Regions from separate parts of the Paenibacillus sp. LX16 genome, predicted to be linked through region 1. Evidence: riboswitches for the same ligand, from Rfam matches in the RefSeq annotation. Region 1 holds a riboswitch; the other holds the start of a gene.
The links. A riboswitch is a leader RNA that binds a small molecule or an ion and turns the genes downstream of it on or off. The one in region 1 is predicted to bind thiamine pyrophosphate.
Positions count from the first base shown of each region.

Region 2: another riboswitch for thiamine pyrophosphate. It lies ahead of thiC (phosphomethylpyrimidine synthase ThiC); the one in region 1 lies ahead of T3H97_RS04575 (ECF transporter S component).

Region 1 covers NZ_CP141152.1:1,008,843-1,014,053, forward strand. The annotation lists gene T3H97_RS04565 (polynucleotide kinase-phosphatase) at 1-840, shown strand, start outside; gene T3H97_RS04570 (TatD family hydrolase) at 861-1,658, shown strand; TPP riboswitch at 1,702-1,811, shown strand; gene T3H97_RS04575 (ECF transporter S component) at 2,061-2,657, shown strand; gene T3H97_RS04580 (ABC transporter ATP-binding protein) at 2,657-4,108, shown strand; gene T3H97_RS04585 (energy-coupling factor transporter transmembrane component T family protein) at 4,083-4,874, shown strand; gene T3H97_RS04590 (methionine ABC transporter ATP-binding protein) at 5,014-5,211, shown strand, end outside.
Region 2 covers NZ_CP141152.1:803,677-808,887, reverse strand. The annotation lists gene T3H97_RS03630 (hypothetical protein) at 192-344, shown strand; gene thiC (phosphomethylpyrimidine synthase ThiC) at 468-2,267, opposite strand; TPP riboswitch at 2,455-2,567, opposite strand; gene T3H97_RS03620 (IclR family transcriptional regulator) at 2,723-3,466, opposite strand; gene T3H97_RS03615 (alpha/beta hydrolase) at 3,765-4,802, shown strand; gene T3H97_RS03610 (Fe-Mn family superoxide dismutase) at 5,061-5,211, shown strand, end outside.

The DNA.
Region 1 (5,211 bases):
GGCTTTGGGAAGCAGGTGCTGGAGAAACTGAATGCGGATCTAGTGGATGCCGGATATTTTGAACGGAACCAGACGGATTTTGTGTTGCTGGATGCGGAAATTGTACCGTGGAATCTCAAGGCTCGGGAACTGATTGCTGCACAGTATGCGCATGTGGGTGAAGCAGCTCTGCTGGATCGCAGTAAGCTGGTAGACAAGCTGAAGCAGGCGAAGGTTGCAGGCCGAGAGGTTGGAGACTGGTTGGGGGAAATGGAACAGAAGTACGCGAATGCCGTAACGTTTCAAGAGGCTTTTCAAAAATATTGCTGGGATGTGGACGGTCTGGATGAAATTCGTATCGCACCGTTCCATACGCTGGCACACAGTGGAAAGACTTTTTTCGACCATTCTCATATTTGGCATATGGAGCAAAACCGGGAGCTGGCTGGGCTGTCTTCCCTGTTTATGGAGACAGAGTATCGCGTGATCACGGACGAAGCAAGCGAGGAAGAGGTCATTCGCTGGTGGAACGAGATGACAGAGGATGGTCATGAGGGGATTGTGATCAAGCCAGAATGCTTTTTGATGAAAAATCGGGACAAGATGATTCAGCCTGCAATCAAGGTGAGAGGCCGGAAGTATTTGCACATCATTTACGGTATGGATTATCTTGCCCCTGAGAATTTAAAGCGTCTGAAGCAGCGTCGAACGAACAAAAAGGAACGTCATGCCCTGATGGAAGGAGCGCTAGGTATGGAAGGCGTGGAACGTTTTGTCCGCAAGGATACGGTAGATCGTATTCATGAATGCGTCCTTGCCGCGCTATCGCTGGAATCGGAGCCGATTGATCCGAGATTGTAGTTAGCGAAGGAGGGATTGAGATGGAAAGGGGTACACCGTTAATTGATATTGGTGTGAACTTGATGCACCGTTCGTTTCATGCAGATCGGGAACAGGTGGTAGAGAGAGCCGCGGCTGTAGGGATTTCACCGCTGATTATTACCGGGACCAGTGTCCGCAGCAGTCGGGAGGCTTCTCAGTATGCAGCACGTTATCCGGGCAAGCTGTATGCGACAGCTGGCGTGCATCCCCATGATGCCAAAGACTGCAGCGCAGACACGATTCAGCAGCTCCGCCAGTTGGCGGGTCAGCCGCAGGTCGTATCCATAGGGGAATGCGGATTGGACTATAACCGTGATTTTTCGCCACGTGATGTGCAGCGCCGATGGTTTGGCGAGCAAATCCAACTGGTGGGTGAGCTGAATATGCCGTTATTTCTGCATGAACGAGATGCGCATGAGGATTTTGTCGCTATGCTGCGGGAGCATCAAGGGCTTGTCGATAAAGCGGTAGTGCATTGTTTTACCGGCACGGAACAGGAATTGCATACGTATGTAGAAATGGGACTGTACATCGGGATCACCGGCTGGATTTGCGACGAACGGCGTGGCAAACATCTGCGTGAACTAGTCAGAGATATTCCCTTGGACCGTCTGATGATTGAAACGGATGCTCCATTTTTGCCCCCGCGTAATCTACCCGTGAAGCCCAAAGAGGGGCGTAATGAGCCGATGTATCTCGCTCATATTGCTGCTACGGTAGCCGAATGTGCAGGCCGAAGTATGATGGAGATTGAAATCGCGACGACGGAGACGGCCAGACGTTTCTTCGGATTATAGGATTGTCAAAGCCATAGATGTGGTATATATTATAGTGAATTAAAAAGCATTGTCGGGAGCTTGAGAAAGTCAGGCTGAGAGGGTGGCCCTTGCCACTGACCGTGAAATCTGATCTGGGTAATGCCAGCGTAGAGAAACCAAGAACACTATACAGGAATGCCGCTTGTTTTGCGGTTGTCGATAGATTAAATGTATGTCCTAGCATTTTGCTTTGACCTTGGCTTTGGCTTGGTATCAGTGTAATAGCTTAGACTACTGGTTATATAAGGCATATCGACGAATGACGTTTTGTATGGTGCTTCACCTTTTACTGCGCATAAAGCTTGCCTGGAGATTCAGCTCCAGACAAGCTTTTTTTTATGGCCAAGAGGCCAATTATAGGAAAAAGGGGAGCACGCAATAATGAATACTACTGTAAGAGCGTCCAAAGGGTTGAAGCTGACTGATATTTTGGTCACGATTGTGATCGCTGTTGTGTTCGGTTTGGTCTATAAAATATGGGGGCCTGCCTATGATTTGATGAAACCATTGGGTCTGCACGCCGAGCAACTGATGTATGGCATGTGGTTTATGGCAGGCACGTTTGCTTATCTCATCATTCGCAAGCCGGGTGTTGCGATTTTGGCAGAGGTGGCAGCGGCAACGGTCAGCGCTTTTTTGGGAAGCGAATGGGGGATGTCCACCTTGTACTATGGCCTGCTGCAAGGCTTGGGAGCGGAGCTGTTTTTTGCGGCTTTTCTGTATCGGAACGCAAACCTGGGGGTTGCTTCGCTAGCTGCGGCCGGGGCGGCTGTCACTTCTCTGATTTTAGACTTCAGCTACGGGTATATTGATCAGCTATCGACCTGGAACTATGTTTTGTATATTGGATTTCGGATGATTGGCAGTATTGTGATTGCCGGGGTATTCGCGTTCTATCTGGCTAAGGCATTGGAGGTAACCGGAGTTACACGAAGTTTGAGACCTGCAACGGAACAAGATTATAAGGGGCTGGATTGATGAGCCGGGCAACCGAAGATGTGGTGGCTTCGATCACCCGTCTACGGTTGAAATTCCCCGGTGAGCAAGAGCTGCTTTTTCACAATATGTCTTTGTCTGTCCACAAGGGGGAAAAGCTGCTGCTACTGGGACCGAGTGGATGCGGTAAATCAACGCTGCTCCAAGTGTTAAGCGGTCTGATTCCACGCACGATAGAAGTGCCCATGAAATACGATGCTGCTGTAATTCCAAGTGTCTCAGGTATTGTATTTCAAGATCCTGATACGCAGTTCTGTATGTCATATGCAGACGAGGAACTGGCTTTTGTGTTGGAAAATAATCAGGTTCCCCGGGAGCAGATGCAATCCCGTATTCGCGAGCTGCTGATACAGGTTGGTCTATCGACGGATGATATACACATGCCCATTGGCAACATGTCACAGGGAATGAAGCAGCGGCTGGCGATTGCGTCTGTGCTGGCTATGGAGCCAGAAGTGCTTTTTCTGGATGAGCCCACGGCTTTGTTGGACGAGGAAGGCACTACACAGGTATGGGATACCATTCGCAACATTTCGGTAGAGCAGACACTGGTGATCGTAGAGCATAAAATTAATGAAATTGTCCATGATGTGGACCGGATTGTGGTGCTTTCTGCTCAAGGGGAGATCATTGTGGATGGAAGGGCGGAAGAAGTATTTCATATGCATCGGCAGGCATTGTCCGAGTACGGCGTGTGGTACCCGGGAGTATGGAATGAATCGTCTTCGCCACGTTGGAGTGAATCAGTGACGCAACAGAATGGTGCGGGGACTGATTTGCTGGAGCTGGAACATTTTAGCGGCCTCCGCAGTTTAAGTTCAGTGATTTATGTGGAGCATGCGCAGGTGAAGCCTGGCGACTGGATTGGCGTGGTCGGTGAAAACGGAGCTGGCAAAAGCTCGCTGCTGCTCTCCATGATGCGCTTACTTCGCACACAGGGACGTTATAGCGTGTGCGGAATTGAGGCAGGCAGTACGGAACAACTGGCAGAGCGTATCGGGTTCGCGTTTCAAAATCCCGAGCTGCAATTCGTAGCACACACCGTACGAAAGGAACTAGAGTATTCGTTACCTAAGAGCTTGTTTAGTGCTGAACAGTGCCGGGAGCGGGTGGATCGGATGCTCGTACAGTTCGGATTAGAGCGGCTGGACGAGCGTCATCCGTATCAGCTTTCGTTAGGCCAAAAAAGGCGGTTGAGTATTGCTACGGCTATGATCCGTAAGCCGGAAGTGTTGCTACTGGATGAACCGACTTTTGGGCAGGATGCGCAAAATACCTTTGTCATGCTGGATATGTTGGAGCAGCTGAGAGCGGCAGGCACGGCCATTGTGATGGTCACGCATGACCCGGAAATTATCCGTCGATATTGTACCGATATATGGCGGATTCAGAAAGGGGAACTACAGTATGAACCTGTCCTTTCCCCATCATAAAACATGGCTGCATCGCGTGAATCCGGGCTTAAAGCTCGTTATGTTTTCCATACTGTTTGTGGTCGTTATAGTCATTCATGATCCGAATGTCATGTTTAATGTTGCGTGTGCTATGCTGCTGCTGCTTGTCTGGTCAGGCCATCCATGGAAGCGGCTGCTGCTGTACGGATCTCCCTTTATATTGGTGTTTATTTCAACCTCAACGGGCATGATGATGTTCGGCAAAGGGGTGACGACCTGGTGGACATGGGGCCTGATCCATATTACACAGGAAAGCTTTTATCGGGGCATGCATTTGGGCTTTCGTGCGCTGAGTATGGCTGCGGTAGGGTTGCTGTTTGGCTTAACGACTCGTCCGGTGGACCTTTTTTATTCACTGATGCAGCAATGGAGGCTCCCTCCGAAGTATGCGTATAGCTTTTTGGCAGCCATGCGGCTGATGCCCATGATGGTGGAGGAATTCCAGGCATTGAGACAAGCCCACCGTATTCGAGGTTTACATCAGCATGTGTCCAAATGGAATATGTATGCCACGCTTCGCAGGTATGCGATTCCGCTGCTCGCTCAAAGTATCCGGCGTGCACAGCGAATTGCTATTGCCATGGAAGCCAAGGGTTTTGCTAATGAAGCCAAGCGAACGTATTATTATGCGATCGGCTATTCGGCTGTAGATATTGTATTCATATTCTATTTTGTTGTCATGCTTACGCTGGCTTGGGGACTCGGTATCTGCTTTCCTTATGTGGGGGTGTGGGATGTACGTTAATTGTTGTCAAAAGGCTTTGCCCGTTTTCTGCTCTGTGGTATATTAATGCAATGGGAATTGACGGCTCGTACAGACCCGCCTGGGCTGGCGGGCTTATTACATTTTCCCTGAGAAATGGATCATCAGGAGGCCAGGTTTCATGATTACGCTGCATCAGGTAAGCAAGCATTATACCACCTCAAGCGGCCAATTTCATGCGGTTCAATCCGTGTCCCTTCAAGTGGAGGAGGGGGAAATTCACGGTATCATAGGTGCCAGCGGTGCCGGTAAGTCTACGTTGCTCCGGTTGATGAATGTATTGGAAAGGCCGGATGAGGGAAACGTGGTTGTGAACGGG
Region 2 (5,211 bases), 210 kb from region 1:
GGACACATATGACCATCTTCCTGTTTTATGTCAAAAGCGTTTTACTTTGAAAAAATGTGGGTATAATGATTGAAACATTACCAAGCAACCTACACGGTATTACGACATCAAGTACATACGAATAGTCCTATATAGACGTCCTAAGCAACTCAATCTGAATTTGACAATATGGAATTGGAGGAATGAACCACATGAATACAATGAACTTAACCGTCCACACCCTGATGCCCTTTCACCACCAATACCAACGTGCCAACGCGGTGAGTATGCAGAAGAAAGAAGATAGCTCGGAGAAGAAGCTCAGCTTTCAGGACATTTTGAATGAAAAAATGGGTAAAAAATAAGGCGCTGTTTATCCGGTTTGCATGATCCGCTTTACATAAGTTAAAAAGCCGTGGTTTCCTACACCGACTGTAGAGAACCACGGCTTTTTTTAATTCATTTGTTCCTAAACTCACACGTTCGTTTTACTGACCTCCATCCCGATACTGCTCTGCCTTCTCACGCATCCCGGCAGCTACTGCTTCTTGAGTGTTCAGACCCTTATCCGCTGCATAGGCGCGAATGTCCTGCGTGATACGCATACTACAAAATTTGGGACCACACATCGAGCAAAAATGTGCTTCCTTGGCGCCCTCTGCCGGTAGCGTTTCATCATGGTAGGACAAGGCCCGCTCGGGATCAAGCGACAGATTGAACTGATCCCGCCAGCGGAACTCAAAGCGTGCCTTGGACAAAGCATCATCCCGCTGCTGCGCCCGTGGATGACCTTTCGCCAGATCAGCAGCATGTGCCGCAATTTTGTAGGTAATGACACCCTCACGGACATCATCCTTATTCGGCAGACCCAAATGCTCCTTAGGCGTAACATAGCACAGCATGGACGTCCCGAACCAACCGATCATCGCCGCCCCGATGGCTGAGGTAATATGATCATATCCGGGGGCAATATCCGTCGTGAGCGGTCCCAAGGTATAGAAAGGAGCTTCCTTACAAATCTCCATTTGTAAATCCACATTCTCTTTGATTTTATGCATAGGGACATGTCCTGGCCCTTCAATCATGACCTGAACATCATGATTCCATGCGATTTGCGTTAGCTCGCCCAACGTTTCCAGCTCTGCAAACTGTGCTTCATCATTCGCATCATAGATACTACCTGGACGTAGACCATCCCCGAGAGAAAAGGCCACATCATAGGCTTTCATAATTTCGCAGATTTCTTCAAAATGTGTATACAAAAAATTCTCCTGATGGTGCGCAAGGCACCAGGCTGCCATGATCGACCCGCCACGGGACACAATTCCCGTCATTCTATTCGCCGTCATCGGTATATACCGCAGCAATACACCCGCATGAATTGTAAAATAGTCCACTCCCTGCTCCGCCTGCTCAATCAGCGTATCGCGATACAACTCCCACGTCAGCGCTTCTGCTTCACCGTTCACCTTTTCAAGTGCTTGATACAGCGGCACAGTCCCAATCGGTACAGGAGAATTCCGAATGATCCATTCACGTGTGGTATGGATATTACGGCCTGTAGACAGGTCCATAACCGTATCCGAGCCCCAACGCACAGCCCAAGTCATTTTCTCCACTTCCTCCTCGATGGAGGAGGTAACCGCAGAATTACCAATGTTCGCATTGATCTTCACGTGAAAATGACGCCCAATGACCATTGGCTCACTTTCCGGGTGATTGATATTCGAAGGCAAAATGGCTCGTCCAGCCGCCAACTCCTGCCGTACAAACTCAGGCTCCACCCCTTCGCGGATCGCCGCAAATTCCATTTCGGGCGTAATGATCCCTTGCCGCGCATAATGCATTTGTGTCACTGTACGACCTTGCGAAGCACGAAGCGGACGGTTGGTCACGCCGGGAAATTCCACTGTCTCCCGTTTCGAGCCAGGTTTCAGTCCATTATCCTCCGGCTGGACGGCGCGTCCCTCGTAAGCCTCCACATCGCCCCGTTCCAGTGCCCAAGCTCGCCGTAATGGAGGCAGGCCCTGACGGATATCGACCTGATAGGATTCGTCGGTCATGGGACCGCTCGTATCATATACACGCAATGGCTCATGATGCTCCGTGCCCTGCGGCGTATGTGTAGGATGAAGAGCAATTTCGCGCTCTGGCACGGCAATGTCCGGCCGCGAGCCTTGAATATATACCTTACGGCTTCCCGGAAAGGGTTTTACCCCACTGGCTTGCTCCCCGTTTGTCTTCTCTACCTCAACTTCTTTTGTTCCTTCTGCTTCTGTCGGCTTCATTGTCCATTCCTCCCGTTTCGATGAAATGACACACCGATCCGGAACCATTCCCAGGGTGGCGCTGATCTATGCAAAAAAGCCGGTTCCCCAGGGAACCGGCTAATCTAACGAGGCAGCTATCCAGACAATGCGCATATGGAATAATCCTATTCCAATGCGTCACCGTAGACAGCAGCCGCGTATACATTTCAATGGCCGATTACTTCCCTACGCTGGTATGATCCAGATCAGGTGCAAAGGGTCCGGAATCTTGCACGATTCCATCTCAGCCCGGCATTACAGGCTCCCCCAGTAACTGTGATACTTCTATTCACATGAGGCGGATATAACAGACATCCCGCCTTCCTTACCAGACTACTTTAAATTTATGGCTTTGGCAACCCTTTTAGGTTCCCTTTACCAAGGAGACGTTCCCCATCAAATCACTCTGCTTGCTTCAACTGTGTTCATTCTTGTTACGGAAGCATAAGCCCCATTTCCTTCGCCGCTTCGATCAAAATCGGAGCAAAGTCATGTAGCGTCTCGGGTGCAAGTCGACTAACCGGGCCAGATACAGATAAAGCCGCAGTGACCTGTCCCTTCCGGTTCACAATTGGCGCTGCTACAGCAGCAGCCCCTGGCTCCCGTTCTTCATAGCTGGTCGCATAGCCCTTCTCGCGAATGTCCTGTAGCTGGGCTTTATAGACCTCCGGGTCTACCGAGAGCGGCCATTCATCCCCGCTTAGCAGGGCTTCCAGCTCCTGCGGCGGCATAAAGGCCGCCAGCACCTTGCTGGAGGCCCCTACAGCCAGCGGCATACGCGCACCTACAGGCGCGACCCTGCGGATCGCCTGATTGCTCTGCACGGCTTGTATGCGAATACGCATGCTACCGTCCCGTAAGTACAAGCTGACCGTCTCGCCCAAACGGTCACGTAGTCCTTCCATTGCAGGCTGCAACAGCACTGCCGGCTCGTCACTTTGGGACAAATGCGTGGATAGCTCCCAAATGCGGAAGCCAAGTCGATATTTTTCCGTTTCGGCATTCCGAACGACAAAGCCCCGATCCTCCAACGTAGTCAGCAGCCGATGAACCGTGCTTTTATGTAGACCAATTTTGGAGGCAATCTCCGTCAGGCCAAGATCCGAATTTGCAGTAAAACACAGCAGTATATCAAGTGCACGCTCTACAGCGCGAACGGTTAATTTACGGTCTTCCATCGTGAACCGCTCCTCTTGTATCCATATTCGTTTCACACTATGAAACATGGTTACATAAATTATATAGAATAGTCGCGGCTACTGTAAACCGATGTTTTTGTGACAACCATATTACAGAACGAGAACAAACATCGACAATTCTTTGCATCATTTTTACTTTTCCGGTTCAGGCGTTGACTTTGGATAATCCCCATCATACGATAATAGGTATCTATACGGATCTACACTACTATTTTCAAGTGGAATTATACCTAAATTCTATGAAACGAAGATCAATTTTATATAAGGAGGCTCTTACATGATTTCGACATCCCAGCGCAACGCTCAGCTACAGACCGCTGTTCAGGAGCCGTCCACCCCACTCTTTAATCCCCGTCTGCTGCGGTTCAAGCACGTTGTGATTGCTCTGCTGCTGTCGGTCGTCTTTTTTCTGTTGTTTTGTTTTATTGCCTTGCATGCTTACATCGCTTGGGTACTTACGAATCCCACCGTTGCACCGCTGTACTCTAATCCGATGCAGGCCAAAAGCATGCCTTATGAGGAAGTCAGCTTCCCTGCCAAGGATGGTAGCCGCATGGTACAAGGCTGGTATATCCCGGCGGATCAATCGCGGAAAACGATTATTTTCAGCCATGGTTATGGGGCTAACCGCGAAGAAAGCTGGATTCCCATGTATGATCTGGCGCATTATGCCCACAGTTTGAACTTTAATGTAGTCATGTTCGATTATGGATTTGCGTCACAAAACAGCAAAGCAGTCGCAACCGGAGGCAAAGCAGAATCCCAACAGCTCCTCGGAGCAATTCAGCTTGCGAAGCAACGCGGCTCGTCGGAGATTATCGTATGGGGCTTCTCCATGGGGGCAGGAACCGCTCTTCAGGCGGGCTTGCAAACCAAGGATGTGGACGCAATGATTTTGGATAGCACCTTTCTGCTGGAACCGGATACGCTGTACCATAACATTCACAATCAAATTAATCTGCCAAGACATCCGTCTTTGGAAATTCTGGAGTTGCTGTTTCCAGTTTTGAACGGCACCAGCTTGCATCAGATTCCATATCAGGAGGTTAAAAAGGAAAATTACCCGTTCCCGATCATGTTTGTGCATGGTACACAGGATGAAAAAGCTCCTTATCCTATTGCGGAAAAGCTCGCTGCCAATCAAACCAACCCGCTTTCCAGTGTATGGATTGTTAAAAACGGGATACATGAGCTTATTTTCAGAGAGCACCCTCGTGAATATCTGCGACGGGTATCGACGTTTCTAAGCAGTGTACAGGAGCTAGAGGATAAGAAAACCGTCGCTGATGCCCACAAACAAACGACTACGAAGTAAAAAATTATTTTTCGAAGAACTGTATTCTATTCTTTCCCTTGAAGAAGCCTGTCTATGGACACTTAACCCGTGCCGTAGCTGGGCTTCTTTTTCGTTTTCCATGGGTATTCATTGTTTTACGTAACAGATGTGACCGGATTAAGGGAGTTCATAGACATATTCCTGATGAGACAGCGAATATACTGGGTACGTATGCATCCAGGGCCGATCTGCCAGATCGGCCGGATAGCCATAGCGGGATACGGGAGGTAAAAAACGATGCTGAGTACTTATGGGTCTTTCCTGCCCTTACGTGTGCTGGAGGAAATTCGGCATTGGAAGCAGCAGGAAAGTTGGCATGTGGAAGTGATTAAATCCGCTACCGAGGGACTGGAGCCTACTTATGTACGGCTGCTGGATGATTGGCGGA